DNA from 4 places in the Streptomyces sp. E11-3 genome. Region 3 is predicted to be linked to each of the others. Evidence: riboswitches for the same ligand, from Rfam matches in the RefSeq annotation. Region 3 holds a riboswitch; each other region holds the start of a gene.
The links. Region 3 has a riboswitch for cyclic di-AMP ahead of U9R90_RS08145 (M23 family metallopeptidase). Riboswitches for the same ligand answer to the same signal wherever they lie in the genome.
Positions count from the first base shown of each region.

Region 1: linked by a shared signal. The riboswitch ahead of U9R90_RS04325 (LysM peptidoglycan-binding domain-containing M23 family metallopeptidase) and the one ahead of U9R90_RS08145 (M23 family metallopeptidase) in region 3 are both predicted to bind cyclic di-AMP.
Region 2: linked by a shared signal. The riboswitch ahead of U9R90_RS13180 (NlpC/P60 family protein) and the one ahead of U9R90_RS08145 (M23 family metallopeptidase) in region 3 are both predicted to bind cyclic di-AMP.
Region 4: linked by a shared signal. The riboswitch ahead of U9R90_RS31780 (transglycosylase family protein) and the one ahead of U9R90_RS08145 (M23 family metallopeptidase) in region 3 are both predicted to bind cyclic di-AMP.

Region 1 covers NZ_JAZGRL010000001.1:970,772-975,645, forward strand. Annotated here, with positions in the region: gene U9R90_RS04320 (SGNH/GDSL hydrolase family protein) at 1-620, opposite strand, end outside; gene U9R90_RS04325 (LysM peptidoglycan-binding domain-containing M23 family metallopeptidase) at 818-1,738, opposite strand; cyclic di-AMP (ydaO/yuaA leader) riboswitch at 1,743-1,934, opposite strand; gene U9R90_RS04330 (tyrosine-protein phosphatase) at 2,327-3,124, shown strand; gene U9R90_RS04335 (DUF6126 family protein) at 3,168-3,284, opposite strand; gene U9R90_RS04340 (helix-turn-helix domain-containing protein) at 3,332-3,967, opposite strand; gene U9R90_RS04345 (aspartate aminotransferase family protein) at 4,044-4,874, opposite strand, start outside.
Region 2 covers NZ_JAZGRL010000001.1:2,925,648-2,930,521, reverse strand. Annotated here, with positions in the region: gene U9R90_RS13185 (hypothetical protein) at 1-328, shown strand, start outside; gene U9R90_RS13180 (NlpC/P60 family protein) at 396-1,679, opposite strand; cyclic di-AMP (ydaO/yuaA leader) riboswitch at 1,686-1,877, opposite strand; gene pcrA (DNA helicase PcrA) at 2,096-4,591, shown strand; gene U9R90_RS13170 (peptidoglycan DD-metalloendopeptidase family protein) at 4,736-4,874, opposite strand, start outside.
Region 3 covers NZ_JAZGRL010000001.1:1,809,562-1,814,435, forward strand. Annotated here, with positions in the region: gene U9R90_RS08140 (GntR family transcriptional regulator) at 1-322, opposite strand, end outside; gene U9R90_RS08145 (M23 family metallopeptidase) at 538-1,296, opposite strand; cyclic di-AMP (ydaO/yuaA leader) riboswitch at 1,309-1,466, opposite strand; gene U9R90_RS08150 (M16 family metallopeptidase) at 1,671-3,038, opposite strand; gene U9R90_RS08155 (M16 family metallopeptidase) at 3,080-4,486, opposite strand; partial or broken gene U9R90_RS08160 (DNA topoisomerase (ATP-hydrolyzing) subunit A) at 4,795-4,874, shown strand, end outside.
Region 4 covers NZ_JAZGRL010000003.1:486,959-491,832, forward strand. Annotated here, with positions in the region: gene U9R90_RS31770 (MFS transporter) at 1-25, shown strand, start outside; gene U9R90_RS31775 (transglycosylase family protein) at 136-1,173, shown strand; cyclic di-AMP (ydaO/yuaA leader) riboswitch at 1,355-1,537, shown strand; gene U9R90_RS31780 (transglycosylase family protein) at 1,541-2,284, shown strand; gene eno (phosphopyruvate hydratase) at 2,561-3,841, shown strand; gene U9R90_RS31790 (FtsB family cell division protein) at 3,952-4,437, shown strand; gene U9R90_RS31795 (DUF501 domain-containing protein) at 4,477-4,874, shown strand, end outside.

The DNA of each region.
Region 1 (4,874 bases), 840 kb from region 3:
GGGACCCGCAGGCCAAGCACCTGGCCGGCGCGCAGGGCGACCCGGGTGTGGCCCTCGGCGGAGAGGTGCAGCCGGTCGCCGTCCCAGGCCCGTCGGTCCTGTACGGACTTCAGGGACCACAGGTCGAGTACGGGGCAGTCGTAGCGGTCGGCGATGGCTCGGACATGTGCGGTGTAGGTGGCGACCTTGCCGCGCAGGTGGCGCAGCACCGGCACGCCCCGGGTGTCGAATCCGGTGGTCACCAGGACGTTCTCGACGGAGTTCTTGAGGTCGGCGACGGCCCGCTCGAAGCGTTCGGCGACGTCGTCGGGGTCGCTGCCGGGCCGGATGATGTCGTTGCCGCCCGCGCAGAAGCTCACCAGTTCGGGGGCGAGCTCCTTGGCCCGCGGCACCTGGTCCTCGACGATCTGGTCGAGGAGCTTGCCGCGTACGGCGAGGTTGGCGTAGCGGAAGGAGTGTTCGGGGTGCCGGTCGGCGAGCAGCACGGCGAGCCGGTCGGCCCAGCCGACGAAGGTGTCGTCGGGGCCGGGGTCTCCGACGCCTTCGGTGAAGCTGTCGCCGACAGCCACGTACGACCCGAATGCGTCACTGCGGATGAGGGAAGTCGAATCGTGGTCCACGTCGCCATATCTTTCACCCACCGGTGTGACCTACGCGACCGTAGCCAGGGGTTGACGGCGGGTGAGATATGCCACCGACAACGACGTACGCGAGCAGGAATAGACCTGCGTACCCCACATGCGCGACGGCCGGGGCCCCAAGTGGGGGTCCCGGCCGTCATGTTCGGCTGGTGCCCTGGCGGGCGGTGCCGTGCGTGTCAGATGGAGACGCCGTGCGAGCGCAGGTAGGCGAGCGGGTCGACGTCCGAGCCGTAGCCCTGGCCGGTCCGGATCTCGAAGTGCAGGTGCGGTCCGGTGGAGTTGCCGGTGGAACCGACCAGGCCGATCTGCTGGCCGCCGGACACGCTCTGGCCCGCGGAGACGCCGAGCGACGACATGTGGGCGTACTGGGAGTAGTGGCCGTCGGCGTGCCGGATGACGACCTCGTTGCCGTACGAGCCGCTCCAGCCGGCGGAGACGACGGTGCCCGCGCCGACCGCCTTGATGGGCGTGCCGGAGGGGGCCGCGAAGTCGGTGCCGGTGTGGTAGCCGCTGGACCACATGGCGCCCGACGCGCGGTACTGGGTGGAGACGCCTCCGGCGACGGGGGCGGTGAAGCCCGTGGTCGTGGCGGCCTTCGTGGCCTTGGACGCGGTGCTGGTCGAGGCGGCGGGCTTGGCCTTGGCCTGGGGCTTGGCCTCGGTCTTGGCCTTGGGCTTGGCCGGGGCGCTGGCCTGCGAGTCGGCCGCACCGAGCTTCAGCTTCATGCCCGGGAGGATCAGCGACGGGTCTTCACCGACGACCGAGCGGTTGTCCTGGTAGAGCTTCTTCCAGCCGCCGTCGACGTCCTTCTTGTCGGCGATACGGGACAGGGAGTCGCCCGACACCACGGAGTAGGTCTGCCCGGCGGCCTGCGGCGCGGCCGTGGGAGCGGCGGCCGGAGCGGTCTGCGGGGCCGCGGCGGGAGCGGCCTGCTGTGCGGCGGCCGGTGCGGTGGCGGGGGCCGCCGACGGTGCGGCCTGTGCGCTGTTGGCGGCGAACAGCGGCAGCGCGAGCGCGGCACCACCGGTGCCGACGACGGCGAACTGGCGGCTGATCCGCGCGGACTTGGGACGGCGGTGCTTACCCTTCGCGGGCATGGCGAATTCCTCTCCGGCGCCTACGAGGTGAGCTGTCGGGTTCGGGCTGGAGATGCCCGGCCGCGCTTTCGCGTGGCTTCACCCCAAGCCGCTCCGGAGTCCCGGAACGGCGTTCTACCGTGGGTCCCCCGCTCCTGCCGTGGACGGGTGGGTGTGCGGAAGTCCGGATGGCGGCAGGATTGGGCGTCCATCCAGACGTCGGCGACCGTAAGCGAGCGGGAAGCGCGGAGACAAGCAGTCAATTCCAGCCCCATGGGCCGCAGCTGATCCTTTGACGCAATTCCCGTAACACTCCGTCGATGAACGCATTCCACCATCCGGATTTCCGCAGGGAATTGAGGAGAGGCGGCCGCAACAGACCGTCACGAATATGATCCCGCTCACCAGTCAGGCGCCACATCCCTTTAATCCAGGGCCAGTTACCGCGAACAGCCTGAATCGGGCATTCATCGCTTAGGGCGCAGGTGGCACATCAGCGTCACGCCGGGACAGGTGGTTGACGCAGGCATCGATGTCGTATCGATGTCGTATCGTCGAAGACGCGCACCGCAGGCGAGCAGCGCCGGCGGCTTACCGGGAGGAGCCCCCGTGACGCAGCAGGTCCCGTCGACCGAGCCCGAGCTGGCCGGAGTGCGCAATTTCCGCGACGTGGCAGGCCTGCCGACCGTGGACGGCAGACGCATGCGGGCCGGACGGCTCTTCCGCAGCGGCCACCTCGCACACGCCACCGAGACGGACGCCGCGTTCTTGGCCTCCCTCGGACTGCATACGATTTTCGACTTCCGCAATGCCGCGGACCAGCAGCTCGAGGGCCCGGACGTCGAGCTTCCGGGTGTACGGAACGTAAACCTTCCGCTGACCGACCCGGCCCACGGCGCGGAGTTCTGGCAGATGGTCCGGGACGGCGAGATAGCGGAGCTGCGCGCCGCCCTGGCCGACGGGCAGGCCGCGGACCGGATGATCACCACGTACCGCATGATCATCAAGGAGCGGACCGCCGAGCACAGCCGGGTGCTGCACGCGCTCGCCGAGGACAGCGTGCCCGCGCTGATGCACTGCGCGGCCGGCAAGGACCGCGCGGGCCTGTCGATCGCCGTCACGCTGCTCGCCGTGGGCGTCGAGCGCTCCGCCATCCTCACCGACTACCTGGCGTCCAACGCCACCCACCGCCGCTACAAGGTGCACCGCAGCAACAACGGCTCGAACTCCATGTCGCCCGAGGTCATGGAGCTGCTCAGCCCGCTCTTCGACGCCCGCGCCGAGTATCTGGAGGCGGCCTTCGACACGATCGACGAGACCTGGGGCTCCGTCGAGCGCTATCTGCGAGAGGGGCTGCGGCTGGCACCCGAGACGCGGGAGCGGCTCCGCGGGCAGCTGCTGGACTGACCCTGGATCCCGCGGATCCGACACAACCACGGAGCGGCCGGATCTACCGGTTCTGCGCGCCCAGCGTGAAGAGCAGGTAGATGAAGGCCGCGAAGACATGGCCGACGGCCACATAGATGATCAGCCGGACCCAGAGCGCGCGGGGGAACTTCTCCTCCATCGACGTGCGCGCGGGCACGGACCTGCGGACGGGCTGCTCGGGCTCGGTCATGTCGCGTCTCCTGTGATCCGGTTGCCCGCGTCCGCGCCGAGGCACAGCGCGGCCGTGGGACTCTGCAGCAAGGTGTGGACGAACAACAGCTCGGCCCCGCTCTGGTCGGCGGCGGCGATCCGATGCGGGGTGAGCGAGTCGAAGTGGGCGCTGTCTCCGGGCCGCAGCAGGTGCGCGGTGTCCCCGAGCCGGAGCCGCAGCTTCCCGGCCAGGACGTACAGCCACTCCTCGCCGGGATGCACCCGCACGATGTCGCCCTGCGCCCCGTACGGCACCCACACCCGCAGCGCCTGCATCCCGCGCCCCGGGGCCCCCGCCTGCCGGTAGGTCCAGCCGCCCGCCGCGGTGGCCTCCTGGGCGTCCCCGCGCAGGACCGCGTCCCGGTCGGCGACGCGCTCGCCGAGCAGTTCCGAGACCGTCGTACCGTAGGTACGGGCGAGCACCAGCAGCGTGGGCAGGGACGGCTGGCGCTGCCCGGTCTCCAGGCGGGAGAGATGGGCGGGCGAGAGCTGGGCGGCGGCCGCCGCGGCCTCCAGGGTGAGCGAGGCGCGGCGCCGCAGGGCACGTAGTTGCGGGGCCACGGCGGGCAGCTCGGCGCCCGCGTCCGGTTCCGCTGGGTCGGCAGGACTCATACAGCCGATTCAGCCAGAGCCTTACCTTTGGGGCAAATTTCTTGCCTCAGAGGCAAATCCGTCAGAGGTGTGTCCGTCAGCGATGGGCGACCGCCTGTTTCACCAGCGTCCTGCCGAAGTCCCACATCAGTCCGCCGCCGCTGTGCGCCTCGTCCATGACAGCCGTGAACGCGGCCACGAAGCGGTCCACGTCCGCCTCGTCGATGGTCAGCGGCGGGATCAGCTTGATCACCTCCAGGTGGTCGCCGGAGACCTGGGTGAGGATCCGGTGCTTCTGCAGCAGCGGTACGACCACCATCTGCGCGAACAGGCCCTTGCGCGCCACCTGGAGCGCCGCCCACCGGCTGCGCAGCTTCAGCGACGAGGGCTTCCCGAACTCGATGCCGATCATCAGGCCGCGCCCGCGTACCTCGTGCAGCAGCTCGTAGCGGTCGACGAGCGCGGTAAGCCGCGACGTCAGCAGCTCGCCCATGGCCCGGGCATGGGCGACGACCTGCTCGTCCTCCATGACGGACAGCACGGCGAGCCCCGCCGCCATCGCCTGGGCGTTGGATCCGAAGCTCGCCGAGTGCACCAGCACCCGGTCCATGGACGAGAAGACCTTCTTGAAGATCCAGTCCTTGCCGAGGGTCGCCCCGACCGGCACATAGCCGCCCGAGAGCGCCTTCGCCACGCAGACGAGATCCGGCTCCACGCCCTCCTCGTGCTGGTAGGCGTAGAAGTCCCCGGTCCTGCCGAGGCCCGTCTGCACCTCGTCCGCGATCAGCAGCGCCTTGTGCCGGTGCAGCAGCTCCTGGGCGGCGCGCAGATAGCCCGGCGGCGGCTCGTGTACGCCCTTGCCCTGGATCGGCTCGACGATCAGAGCCGCCACGTCCCCGCGCTTCAGCTCCCGCTCCAGCGCCTTCAG
Region 2 (4,874 bases), 1.1 Mb from region 3:
CGGCCTGCACATCATCGGTATCGCTTCGCTGCTCGGCGGCTTCCTGACGCAGATGAAGGCGATGGGCGAGGGCACGGCGCGGTTCACGCCCGCGATGCTGCACGGCGCGCTGACCATGCTGGTCACCGGGGTCGCGCTGGTCGGCCTCAACCAGGCCGACGACAACGCGGTCAACAACGTCAAGATCGCCGTCAAGATGGCGGTGCTGATCGTGATCCTGGCGCTCGTCTACGTGAAGCGGGACGAGGAGAGCATCGACAAGTCGATGTTCGGTGCGGTGGGCGCGCTGACCACGGCGAATATCTTTATCGCCGTCCTGTGGACCTGAGGGCTTGAGGCCCGGGGGCCGATGGCCTGAGGCCCGATGACCTGCGTGGGCAGCGCGCCCCGGGCGGTTATGCCACGCGTCGCACGCTGTGGATCGGCATGTAGTAGATCGACTCGGTCCTGACGTTCGTGCCCGGCTTCGGGGCGTGGATCATTTTGCCGTCGCCGATGTAGATGCCGACGTGGCTGATGTCGTCGTAGAAGAAGACCAGGTCACCGGGCTTGGCGTTGTCGACTGACACCTGAGTTCCGACCTTCACCTGGTCCCAGGTGGTACGCGGCAGCGAGACGCCGGCCGCCTTCCACGCGGACAGGGTCAGGCCCGAGCAGTCGTACGAGTCCGGGCCCTGCGCGCCCCAGACGTACGGCTTGCCGATCTGGGCCTCCGCGAAGGCGATCACCTTCGCGGCCTTGGCGGCGTACGAGTCGTCCGAGTCGTCCGGGGTCGAGGTGTCGGGAGAGGGGGAGGGGGCTGGAGTGGGCTCGGTGGAGCCGCCCGTCGAGCCCCCCGTCGACGTGTCGCCGCCCGAGTCGGCGTCTGAGCCGGTGCCGGAGTCCTGCTCCTGCCGCGCCTCCTCCTGCGCCTTCTCCTTCGCGGCCGCCTCCTCCGCCAGGCGCTTGCGCTCCGCCTCGGCCGCCGCCTTCTCGCGGGCCTGCGCCTCCGCCTTCTTGCGGGCCTCTTCCTCGCGCTTCTTCTCCAGCGCCGCCAGCCGCGCCTTCTCCTCGGCCGTCAGGGTGGACAGCAGCTCACGCGCCTCGGACAGCTTCCGCTGGACCTCCCGCTTGGTGGTCTTCAGCTCGCTCTGGGTCTCGGTGAGCGTCTTGAGGCTCTTCGTCGCCTCGCCGCGCTTCTTGGTGGTCGCGGCCTGGAGCTCCTGGTAGTCCGTGAGGGCCTTCTCCTGCTTGCCGCTCAACCGGCTCATCAGCTGACGCTGGTCGAAGTAGCTCTGCGGGTCGTCGGCGAGCATCAGCGTCGCCGCGTCGGAGACCCCGCCGTTGCGGTACTGGGCGGCCGCGATGGTGCCGAGTTCCTGCCGCGCGTCGTTCATCTTGTCGGTGCGCTTGGCGACCTGGTCGAGCAGCTTGTCGACCTGCTTGCGCTGCTTGTCGGTGCGCTCCTTGACCGCGTTGTACTTCTGGGTGGCGACACCCGCCTGCTGGTAGAGGTCGTCGACCTTCTTCTGCACCTCTTCGAGCGACGGTTCGGGAGCCGAAGGCGCCGAGGGAGGCGCGGCGTACGCGTTCTGCGACAGCAGAGCCACGGAGGTGAGGGCGGCCGTGGTGATGCCGACGGCCTGGGTTGTGGTCCGTATGCGGCCGGACCTGTTGCGCGGCTTGCGGTGCGACGCCAAGGGTGGCGCTCCTTCCATAGACCGCCTACCGGGTTAGCTGTCGGGTTCGGGCGGTGTGTCGGAAGGCTGCCCTACGGTCGCGGACGCGCCCGTACGTGGGTACGGGCTCGTACGTGGGACCGATTCACCCCAAAGGTCACGTGGGTCCCCGGCTCCGGCTGCCTGTGGGGGGCGCACCGGACTCGGCGGAGGCCGCCCGTTCCCGGCGTGGTTCGCCGGTGGGGATGCGGGCCGCCCGCCCAGCACGCTAGCCAACTGCCGAGGCGGCTGGGAAGGTTGGTGTTCGATATGCCCGATACTTTTCTGTGACTTTCGCGCTGTGTGAGTGCTTGTGCTCCCTTGGTGACCGGGGCGGGGTAGCGCGGAACGGGAACCCGGGGCGGGGTGTCAGTGCGGCCGCCTAGACTCGGTAGACGATGAGCAGCCTCTTTGACGACAGCTTCCTGGCGGACCTCAAGCCTTCGGGCGAGGAGCCTCCGCCGCCCCCCGAGGAGCACGCTCCGGAACCCGAAGAGGTTCCGGACGACCTCTTCGGAGGCCGGTTCGACGCGCCCGTGGACCGGGACGCGTTTTACCGCGACGGCGCCCCGCGCCCCGCGGTGGACCCGGCTGCCCTGCTGGACGGGCTGAACGACAACCAGCGCGCCGCCGTCGTGCACTCCGGCACCCCGCTGCTCATCGTCGCCGGAGCCGGGTCGGGCAAGACCCGGGTACTGACCCACCGCATCGCCTATCTGCTCGCCGAGCGCGGGGTGCACCCCGGTCAGGTCCTCGCGATCACCTTCACCAACAAGGCCGCGGGGGAGATGAAGGAGCGCGTCGCCGACCTGGTCGGGCCGCGTGCGGCCGCGATGTGGGTGATGACCTTCCACAGCGCCTGCGTCCGCATCCTGCGCCGCGAGTCCAAGCGGCTCGGCTTCACCTCCTCGTTCTCGATCTACGACGCCGCCGACTCCAAGCGGCTGATGGCGCTGGTCTGCCGGGACCTGGACCTCGACCCCAAGCGCTTCCCGCCCAAGTCCTTCAGCGCCAAGATCTCGAACCTGAAGAACGAGCTGATCGACGAGGAGACCTTCGCCGGGCAGGCCGCGGACGGGTTCGAGAAGACCCTCGCCCAGGCCTACGCGATGTACCAGTCGCGGCTGCGTGAGGCGAACGCCCTCGACTTCGACGACCTGATCATGACGACGGTGCATCTGCTGCAGGCGTTCCCGGACGTCGCCGAGCACTACCGCCGCCGCTTCCGCCACATCATGGTCGACGAGTACCAGGACACCAACCACGCCCAGTACGCCCTAGTGCGCGAGCTGGTCGGCCCGGTCGGCGGCGAGGGCGACCCGGAGCCGGGCGAGCTGTGCGTCGTGGGTGACGCGGACCAGTCGATCTACGCCTTCCGTGGCGCCACCATCCGCAACATCCTCCAGTTCGAGGAGGACTACCCGGACGCGACCACGATCCTCCTGGAGCAGAACTACCGCTCCACCCAGACGATCCTGACCGCGGCCAACGCCGTCATCGAGCGGAACGAAAGCCGCCGCCCGAAGAACCTGTGGACCAACGCCGGGGCCGGCGCGCAGATCACCGGCTATGTCGCCGACACCGAGCACGACGAGGCGCAGTTCGTCGCCGAGGAGATCGACCGGCTCACGGACGCGGGCGAGGCCAAGGCCGGTGACGTCGCGATCTTCTACCGGACGAACGCGCAGTCCCGTGTCTTCGAAGAGATCTTCATCCGCGTCGGGCTGCAGTACAAGGTCGTCGGCGGGGTGCGCTTCTACGAGCGCAAGGAGGTCCGGGACGTCCTGGCCTATCTGCGGGTGCTGTCCAACCCGGAGGACTCCGTACCGCTGCGCCGCATCCTCAACGTACCCAAGCGCGGCATCGGCGACCGCGCGGAGGCCATGATCGACGCGTTGGCGCAGCGCGAGAAGGTCAGCTTCTCGCAGGCGCTGCGGCGAGTCGACGAGGCGTACGGCATGGCGGCCCGCTCGGCGAACGCCGTCAAGCGGTTCAACACGCTGATGGAGGAACTCCGTACGATCGCCGAGTCCGGCGCGGGACCCGCCACGGTCCTGGAGGCCGTACTGGAGCGGACCGGCTATCTCGCCGAGTTGCAGTCCTCCACCGACCCGCAGGACGAGACCCGTATCGAGAACCTCCAGGAACTGGCCGCGGTGGCCCTGGAGTTCGAGCAGGAGACGACCACCGCCCAGGGTGAAGGGGAGGCCGCGGCTTCTTCGGGGACGCTGGCGGAGTTCCTGGAACGGGTCGCCCTGGTCGCCGACTCCGATCAGATCCCGGACGAGGAGGACGACGGCTCGGGTGTCATCACGCTGATGACGCTGCACACCGCCAAGGGCCTTGAGTTCCCTGTGGTGTTCCTGACCGGCATGGAGGACGGCGTCTTCCCGCATATGCGCGCACTGGGGCAGGTCAAGGAGCTGGAGGAGGAGCGGCGGCTGGCGTATGTGGGCATCACGCGGGCGCGCGAGCGGCTGTATCTGACGCGCTCGACGATGCGCAGCGCCTGGGGGCAGCCCTCGTACAACCCGCCGTCCCGTTTCCTGGAGGAGATCCCGGACCAGCATCTGCAGTGGAAGCGGACCGGGCCCTCGGTTCCGGCGCCGACGGCCAAGTCCGGCAGGGGTGGGTCGGGTGCGGTGTCGTCGCTGACGTCCTCGCTGTCCTCGTCGCGTGCGCGCGGCGGGCCTTCGGGGTTCGCGACGCGCCGGGCGGGGGACAAGCCGGTGGTGTCGCTGGCGGTCGGGGACCGGGTCACACACGACCAGTTCGGCCTGGGGACCGTGGTGGCGGTGGAAGGCGCGGGCGATCAGGCCCGGGCGAGCATCGACTTCGGCGATCCGAAGCCGAAGGTGCTGCTGCTGCGGTATGCGCCGGTGGAGAAGTTGTAGGGGGAGTGGCTGCTCGGCCCGGCCGGGGCCTTGGCTTCCGGTCGGGTTTCAGGGTGGGGGTGGTGCTGGGGCTCAGGCGGAGCTCAGGCCAGGGTGATGCTGTGGCTCAGGTGGGTCTCAGGCCGGGATGATTGCTGCCGGGGCTCAGGTGGGGTTGATGCCGTGGCTCATGAGCCACGCCAGCGGGTCGATCGCCGAGCCGCCGCCGGGGCGAACCTCGAAGTGCAGGTGCGGGCCGGTGGAGTTGCCCGAGTTACCGGCGTAGGCGATGACGTCCCCGGCC
Region 3 (4,874 bases):
CCAGCCCGCGCAGCACCTTGAGATGCGCCTCGGTACGCCGCTGTGCGGCCCGCGCGGCACCGAGCGGCTCCAGCAGCAGCCGCATCTCCAGCAGGTCGGCGGCCTCCTGCGCGCTGGGCTCGGCGACCTGGGCGCCGGCGTGCCTGCGGGTCCGTACGAACCCCTCGGCCTCCAGGGTGCGCAGCGCTTCCCGCACCGGGACCCGCGAGACCCCGTACCGGCGCGCGAGCAGCTCCTCGGTGAGCCGGCTGCCGCGTTCCAGCACACCGGACACGATGTCCTCCCGGATGGCCGTGCATACCGAGTGCGCAGGAACGCGCATGACCTGTCCACCGCCTTAATGTCCGCGAAACGCGGTCGATTGACGTCTGTTCGGTGACTCTATTGCAGCAGGCGCGGATTTCCGATGGGTGACCAGAATCCATGGATATTTTTTGGACAAGCTGGCGCACGGGTCGAATGGCGAAAGCCCCGGCTCGGGGAGCCGGGGCTTTCGGTGAGTGGTGGGGTGGGGTGTGAACCCTCGGACCTGGGTGGTCAGGCGGCTACGCCGTGCGCGCGGAGGTAGGACACCGGGTCGATGTCGGAGCCGTACTCGGCGGAGGTGCGGACCTCGAAGTGCAGGTGCGGCCCGGTGACGTTGCCGGTCGCGCCGGAGAGGCCTATTCGCTGGCCGGGGGTCACGCTCTGACCGACGGAGACACTGAGCGACGACAGGTGCCCGTACTGGGTGTACGTGCCGTCGTTCATCCGGATCACCACGTTGTTGCCGTACGCACCGCCCCAGCCGGCCTCGACCACGGTGCCGGGGCCGACGGCCTGGACGGGGGTGCCGGACGCGGCGTGGAAGTCGACGCCGGTGTGGCTGCCGGAGGACCAGACGGCGCCGCCGGCCTTGTAGCCGGTGGAGACGTACGAGCCCGCGACCGGCGAGACGAACGCGTTCAGCCGTGCCCGCTCGGCGGCACGCGCGGCGCGCTCTTCCTTCGCCTTCTCCTCGCGTGCTTCCTTGGCCCGTGCCTCGGCCTTGCGCTCGGCCTCGGCCTCGGCCCGCTCCTTGGCGGCGGCCTGCTCGGCGGCCTCCTGCTGCGCGCTGGCCTGCGCGCCGATCCGCTCGGCGAGTACGTCGTCGGCGGCGACGGCCTGGTTCAGACCGGTGTCCGCGGCGGAGTGGGCGGCGAGCGCCGGAGAGGCGAGGGTGCCGATGACGCCCGTGGTGGTGAGGGCGGCGACGCCCGCGACGTTCGCACCGGTGCGCGACAGACGGCTGGGGCGACGATGCTTCCCGGAGGCCATGAAGTGGCGGGTCCTTTCCTTCCTTCTCGCCTACCGGGTTAGCTGACGGGTTCGGAGCAGGAAGGTCTCCTACGGGCCCCACACGGGGAGGCGCCCGATTCACCCCAGGGACTGAGTGGGTCCCCGGCTCCCCAGGCTCGCGCCTGACGGGGACTCGGCGATGGCTGTCCGGTGCCGCGGATGCGGCGCATAGCCGGCGAACAGCGACCCGACGCTAAACGGGGCATCTTTCCTGCCACAAACGGATCACGGCTTTTGAGGCACATGCCACAGGACAGACCGTCAGCCTCGCCAATATTTCGGACATTAGGGGACCCCGGTGGCTCTTCAGCCACCGGGGTCCCCAGGTGAGCTTGGCGCCCCGCCCGGCCCGACTAGCCGGTGACGACGGTCACTTCGCCGATGCCGAGCGCCTTGACCGGCTCGGCGATCTGCGCGGCGTCGCCGACCAGGATGGTGACCAGACGGTCCACCGGGAAGGCGTTCACCGCGGCGGCAGTGGCCTCCACGGTGCCGGTCTCGGCCAGCATCCGGTACAACTGCGCCTGGAAGTCGTCCGGCAGGTGCTGCTCGACCTGGTCCGCCAGGGTGCTCGCGACGGCCGCGGCGGTCTCGTAGCGCAGCGGGGCCACGCCGACCAGGTTCTGCACCGCGACATCGCGCTCGGCGTCGGTGAGGCCCTCGGCTGCGAGGGTGCGCAGCACCTTCCACAGGTCGTCCAGGGCAGGTCCTGTGGACTCGGTGTCCACGGAGCCGTTGATGGCCAGCATCGAGGCTCCGGTGCCCTCGGCGTCCGAGCGCAGCACCTGGGCGAAGGCGCGCACACCGTAGGTGTAGCCCTTCTCCTCGCGCAGGACGCGGTCCAGGCGCGAGGTGAGGGTGCCGCCCAGGCAGTAGGCGCCGAGTACCTGGGCCGGCCAGACGCGGTCGTGGCGGTCCGGGCCGACCCGGCCGATGAGCAGCTGCGTCTGGACCGCGCCCGGGCGGTCCACGATGACGACCCGGCCGGTGTCGTCGGCGGTGATCGGCGCTGCGGGGCGCGGCTCGGGCGCGGAACCCGTCCACACCCCCAGGGTCTCGCCGAGCAGCTTGTCCAGGTCCGTACCGGACAGGTCGCCGACCACCACGGCGGTCGCGGTCGCGGGCCGCACATGGGCATCGTAGAACGCCCTGACCGCGGTGGCGTCGATGCGCTCGACCGTCTCCTCGGTGCCCTGGCGCGGACGCGAGATGCGCGCGGTGGCCGGGAACAGCTCCTTGGAGAGCTCCTTGGCCGCGCGGCGGCTCGGGTTGGCCATCTCGTGCGGGATCTCGTCCAGGCGGTTGCGCACCAGCCGCTTGACCTCGCTGTCGGCGAAGGCGGGCGCGCGCAGCGCGTCGGCGAGCAGGCCGAGCGCCTTGGGGAGCCGGGAGACCGGGACTTCGAGCGAGAGGCGTACGCCGGGGTGGTCGGCGTGCGCGTCCAGCGTGGCGCCGCAGCGCTCCAGCTCCGCGGCGAACTCCTCGGCCGAGTGCTTGTCGGTGCCCTCCGAGAAGGCGCGCGCCATGATGGTGGCGATGCCGTCCAGGCCGTCCGGCTCGGTGTCCAGCGGGGCGTCGAGGTTGAGCTCGACGGCGACGACCTGCTGGCCCGGACGGTGACAGCGCAGCACTGTCAGGCCGTTGGGGAGCGTGGCGCGCTCGGGGGCGGGGAAGGCCCACGGCGTGGCCTCGCCCGCCTCGGGCTGCGGATGGAAGTCCATGGTCACGGTGGCCTCGGTGGTCGCTGTGGTCTGGGCCTGGGTCACTTCGCCGCCTCGTCTTCCTGTACGTCGTTCCCGGCGGCGGCTGCCGCGTCTTGCGCCTCTGCCCCGTTATCCGCGCCGTCCGCGTCGTCCGCTTCGTCTGCGGCAACCGGCTCGTACACGAGCACCGCGCGGTTGTCGGGCCGCAGCCGGGCCTGGGCGACCTCCTGGACCTCCGCCGCGGTGACGTCGAGCACCCGCTGCACGGCGGTCAGGGCGAGCTGCGGGTCACCGAACAGCACCGCGTACCGGCACAGTTCGTCGGCGCGGCCGGCGACCGTACCGAGCCGGTCCAGCCACTCGCGCTCCAACTGCGCCTGGGCGCGCTCCATCTCCTCGTCGGTGGGGCCTTCGGCCGCGAACCGGGCGAGCTCCTCGTCGACGGCGGCCTCGATGTCCGGGACCTCGACGTCGTGCGACGTCTTGACGTCAAGCCAGCCGAGCGAGGGCGCACCGGCGAGCCGCAGCAGGCCGAACCCGGCCGCGACGGCGGTGCGGTCGCGGCGTACGAGACGGTTGTAGAGCCGGGACGACTCGCCGCCGCCGAGGACGGTGAGCGCCAGGTCGGCCGCGTCGCACGCGCGCGTGCCGTCCTCCGGGAGCCGGTAGGCGGCCATCAGGGCGCGGGCCGGTACCTCCTCCTCGATGACCTCGCGCAGCTCCTTGCCGATGGTGTCGGGCAGTGCGCCGTCCCGCGGGGGCTGCTTGCCGTCGTGGGACGGGATGGAGCCGAAGTACTTCTCGATCCAGGCGAGGGTCCGCTCGGGGTCGATGTCGCCGACCACCGAGAGCACGGCGTTGTTCGGCGCGTAGTACGTACGGAAGAACGTCCGCGCGTCGTCCAGGGTGGCCGCGTCCAGGTCGGCCATCGAGCCGATCGGCGTGTGGTGGTACGGGTGGCCCTCGGGGTAGGAGAGGGCGGTCAGCTTCTCGAAGGCCGTGCCGTACGGGACGTTGTCGTACCGCTGGCGGCGTTCGTTCTTGACGACGTCCCGCTGGTTTTCCATGGACTCGTCGTCGAGTGCGGCGAGCAGCGAGCCCATCCGGTCGGCCTCGAGCCACAGGGCCAGTTCCAGCTGGTGGGCGGGCATCGTCTCGAAGTAGTTGGTGCGCTCGAAGCTGGTGGTGCCGTTCAGCGAGCCGCCGGCCCCCTGCACCAGCTCGAAGTGGCCGTTGCCCGACACCTGTGCCGAGCCCTGGAACATCAGGTGCTCGAAGAGGTGGGCGAGGCCCGTACGGCCCTTGACCTCGTGGCGGGAGCCGACGTCGTACCAGAGGCAGACCGCGGCGACCGGGGTCAGGTGGTCCTCGGAGAGCACCACGCGCAGGCCGTTGGCCAGCCGGTGCTCGGTCGCTGTCAGGCCGCCGGTGCCGGCCTGCGCTGTGGCCGTGTGACCCATGGGCATGTGGTCCCTTCGATCGCGTGCGGAATCGCGTGCTGACTCGTCCCTGAGGGGATTCCCCGAGGGCGTTCGTTGACATACGTCGTTGACATGCGTCAAGGCAGTCCTGTCACTGTATGCAAGCGCGCGGACATCTGGCGAAGTTCCCGTCTCGGGTAAGCCCTCAGCGATCACTTGGCGATCATCTGTCGACCGCCGGGAGAGCATCGGGCGACCTCATTGCCCGGGTCGCGGTCCGCGTTGTCAGTGGCGCGGTCCACAATGGTCCGCGTCAGAAGCCCGACTTTGTTGGTGAAGGAGCCGCAGCCGCGATGGCCCGCCGCAGCACGAAGACCCCGCGACCCTCAGACGACACCGACTTCGAGGAGAGGATCCTCGACATCGACGTCGT
Region 4 (4,874 bases), on a different contig from region 3:
ATCTGACGCACCGTCAAATCTGTGACTTTCGTGTGATCTCCGCTGTATCGACTTGTGACAAGCGTTCGAGTGCGGCTACGTTCGCCGTTCGACTCAACTGTCACTCAGCTGTGTAGTCGCGCGAAAGGCAATCGCATGCTCTCCGGGAACGGCCGTCACCGACGCCCCCGTCAAGCTCCGGCTCTCGTTGTCGCGGCGGGGGTGACCGGATCGGCCATCGCCATCCCGCTGCTCGGCGCCTCCGGCGCGAGCGCCGCCGACGCCTCCACCTGGGACAAGCTCGCCGCGTGCGAGAGCGGTGGCGTGTGGAGCGCCGACATGGGCAACGGGTACTACGGCGGGCTGCAGTTCTCGCAGGACGACTGGGAGGCGTACGGCGGCCTGGACTACGCGCCGCGTGCCGACCTGGCCAGCCGCTCGCAGCAGATAGCCGTCGCCGAGAAGGTACTTGCCGCGCAGGGGCCCGACGCCTGGGCGACGTGTGCGCCGATCGCCGGGCTGGAGAAGGGTGGCGAGACGCCCGACGTGAACCCGGGCCCGACCGCGGACCCCACGCCGTCGCCGTCGGAGTCGGAGTCGGATTCACCGAAGGCGTCCAAGCCGTCGAAGGGCGAGTCCGCGGAGCCCTCGCCGTCCGCCGATCCTTCGGAGGACGCCGCGGATGAGCCGTCAGGTAAGACGCCGGAGGACGAGTCGGGCGAAGAAGGCGAAAGCGGCGTAGGTGGCGTAGGCGACGAAAGCGGCGCCAGTGGCGATGAGGGCAAGTCGGACAACTCCTCGAAGGGTGAGTCGCCTTCGTCTGATTCTTCTGCTTCGCCCACCGAGACCACCATTCCTGACTCCTCCGCCGACCCCTCCGCCGACCCCTCCGCGCCGGAGGAGACCCCTGCCGAGGGCTCAGGGCGCCACCGTGGCGACCGCGCCCCCGAGGAGCTGCCCGACGAGCGCGAGGTCGACGGCTCGGGCCGGCATGCCTCCCGTGGTGGCGACACGGACCGCGATGCCGTCGACGGCGCGTACGTCGTGCGCCCCGGCGACAACCTCTCGGTGATCGCCGACACCCATGGGCTCGACGGCGGATGGACCGGGCTCTACACGGGAAACAAGAAGACCGTCGGCGAGGACCCGGACCTCATTCGCCCTGGCCAAAGCCTCGATCTGGGCGAAAAGTAGCGGCAGTTCGGGCTGAATGTCCGAGTTAAAGGGGCATTGCCGTAAGTGAGAGATGGGTCTCAACGGCCCCGATCGCCTTGGTGTTGAGGGTGGGAGCGTGTTTACCGTCGTGACCGCTCGCCACTGGTGAGCCCCGATGGCCGTCACGCCGAATCCTGCCGGCGGCCGCAGGGAACAGTCGTCGCGTAACGCGCCGTAGGCAGGAGCGGGGGACCCAAGGTTTGCGCCGGGCCCGGCCCTTGAGAGAGGGCGGGGACCGGCTTGGGGTGAAGTTCGTACGGAGACGCGGAAGCTCCGTACGGACCGGGCAACTCACTTGGCCCGAACCCGACAGCTCACCTCGTAGGCGTCGGTGAGGGGATCACTCATGCTGTTTTCCGGCAAGGGCAAGCACCGTCGTCCGTCCAAGACCACCCGGATCGCCACCGCCGCCGGTGTCACCGGCGCCGCCGTGGCCGTCCCGCTGATGGGCGCGACCGGCGCGCAGGCCGCCACCGCGTCCCAGTGGGACCAGGTCGCCCAGTGCGAGTCCGGTGGCAACTGGTCGATCAACACCGGCAACGGCTACTACGGCGGTCTGCAGTTCTCGTCCTCCACCTGGGCCGCGTACGGCGGCACGCAGTACGCCTCGACCGCCGACCAGGCCTCCAAGACGCAGCAGATCGAGATCGCCGAGAAGGTCCTCGCGGGCCAGGGCAAGGGTGCCTGGCCGAGCTGCGGCGTCGGCCTGACCAACGCCTCGTACGACGGTGGCGGCGAGCAGTCCACGCAGCAGAGCGCCCCGAGCACCCCGCAGCAGTCGGCGCCCCAGCCGAAGCAGGAGCAGCCGAAGCCGCAGCCGAAGCAGGAGCAGCCGAAGCAGGCCGCCCCGAAGGCAGAGACCCCCAAGGCCGCGCCCAGCACCAAGAGCGCCAAGACCGTCGAGACCCCGGCCGGTCAGACGGTCAAGAAGGGCGACGGCGAGTACGAGGTGAAGTCCGGGGACACCCTCTCCGAGATCGCCGAGGCGCATGACGTCAAGGGCGGCTGGCTCAGCCTGCACGAGCTGAACAAGGACATCGTCGAGGACGCCGACTTCATCTACCCGGGTCAGCAGCTGCACCTCAGCTGACCCTGACCCGCAGGTCACCGCTTGACCCGCGGGTCACTGACAGGCCCGCAGGTCACCGCCAGACCCGCAGGTCATCCCCAGACCGCCCCGCCCCTGCGCGCTTACCCCCGTGCGCGCCGGGGCGGGGCTCTTTTTGTTCCGTCAAGAAACAATCTATGCTCGGGGTGTCCACGGTCCGGTCGGTCGGCTGGCCGATGCCGCCGAGGCGGTTAGGCTCGTGTCGCAAGGCCATAGAGACCTCGCACTTCTAGCGTCACATCCCAGAAGGAGATGCTCGTGCCGTCCATCGACGTCGTCGTAGCCCGGGAAATCCTGGACTCCCGAGGCAACCCCACGGTCGAGGTCGAGGTTGGCCTCGACGACGGCAGCACGGGTCGTGCCGCCGTCCCCTCCGGTGCCTCCACCGGTGCTTTCGAGGCCATCGAACTCCGTGACGGCGACCCCAGCCGTTACCTGGGCAAGGGCGTGGAGAAGGCCGTCCTCGCCGTCATCGAGCAGATCGGCCCGGAGCTCGTCGGGTACGACGCCACCGAGCAGCGCCTGATCGACCAGGCCATGTTCGACCTGGACGCCACCGACAACAAGGGCTCGCTCGGCGCCAACGCCATCCTCGGCGTCTCGCTCGCCGTCGCGCACGCCGCTTCCGAGGCGTCCGACCTGCCGCTCTTCCGCTACCTGGGCGGCCCCAACGCGCACCTGCTGCCGGTGCCGATGATGAACATCCTGAACGGCGGCTCGCACGCCGACTCCAACGTGGACATCCAGGAGTTCATGATCGCCCCGATCGGGGCGGAGTCCTTCTCCGAGGCCCTGCGCTGGGGCGCCGAGGTCTACCACACCCTCAAGAAGGTCCTGAAGGCCAAGGGTCTGGCCACCGGCCTCGGCGACGAGGGCGGCTTCGCCCCGAACCTGGGCTCCAACCGCGAGGCCCTGGACCTGATCCTCGAGGCCATCAAGGAAGCCGGTTACGCCCCCGGCCAGCAGATCGCGCTCGCCCTGGACGTCGCCGCCTCCGAGTTCTACAAGGACGGCACGTACCAGTTCGAGGGCAAGGAGCGCTCCGCCGCCGAGATGACCGAGTACTACGAGGAGCTCGTCGCCTCGTACCCGCTCGTCTCCATCGAGGACCCGCTGTTCGAGGACGACTGGGCCGGCTGGAACGTCCTGACCGACAAGCTGGGCGGCAAGGTCCAGATCGTCGGCGACGACCTCTTCGTCACCAACCCGGAGCGCCTGGGCCGCGGCATCGAGGAGAACTCGGCCAACGCCCTGCTGGTCAAGGTCAACCAGATCGGCTCGCTGACCGAGACCCTGGACGCCGTCGAGCTCGCCCAGCGCAACGGCTTCAAGTGCATGATGTCCCACCGCTCCGGCGAGACCGAGGACGTCACCATCGCCGACCTGGCCGTCGCCACCAACTGCGGCCAGATCAAGACCGGCGCCCCGGCCCGCTCCGAGCGCGTCGCCAAGTACAACCAGCTGCTGCGCATCGAGGAGATCCTCGACGACGCCGCGGTGTACGCGGGCCGCTCCGCCTTCCCGCGCTTCAAGGGCTGACGCCTCCCAGGCCGACGCCTTCAGGGCCCGAGGGCCCGTCGTACGTACGTCCCCGTACTCGGTCCCGTACCGTGTGCGGGGACGTACGCGCGTGATGGGAAGGCGGGACCATGGCAGGGAACCGGGACCGGTTCTCCACCACGACCAGACTGCGGCTGCTCGGCGAGCAGACCGCGGCCCGTGTCTACCGTTCGCAGACCAAGCGCCAGGCCCGCCGCTCCCGGCTCACCGGCCGGGCCGCGCTGCTCGCGCTGGTCGTCTGCTCGCTGATCGTCGCGCTCGCCTATCCGATGCGGCAGTACGTCGCCCAGCGGGCCGACATCGCCGAGCAGGAGCGGCTGTTGCGCGACGCCAGGGACCAGGCCGAGGACCTGCGGGACGCCAAGGCGCGCTGGCAGGACGACGCGTACGTGGAACGCCAGGCCCGCGAGCGGCTGCACATGGTGCGGCCGGGCGAGACCGCGTTCACGGTGCCCGACCCGGACGGCGCGACCAAGCGCCGCGCGGAGGTGGGCAAGGCGGACCGCCCCTGGTACAGCAACCTCTTCGACGGCGTCGACAAGGCCGACCGCGTACACCGCACCACGGCCGAGTAACCTCCGTAACCCACTTCCCCAGAAAGACACACCCCAGGCATGCACACGCCCCCGCCGCCCACCCCGCGTACCGAGCCGACCGACGCCGACGTGGCGGCCTTCAAGGAGCAGCTCGGCCGCCCGCCGCGCGGTCTGCGGGCCATCGCGCACCGCTGCCCCTGCGGTCAGCCGGACGTCGTGGAGACGGCCCCGCGGCTGCCGGACGGCACCCCCTTCCCGACGCTGTACTACCTGACCTGCCCGCGGGCCGCGTCGGCGATCGGCACGCTGGAGGCCAACGGCGTCATGAAGGAGATGACGGACCGGCTGGCCACGGACCCCGAACTGGCCGCCGCGTACCGCGCGGCCCACGAGGACTACATCCGCCGCCGTGACGAGATCGAGGAGCTGACGGGCTTCCCGAGCGCCGGCGGTATGCCGGACCGGGTGAAGTGCCT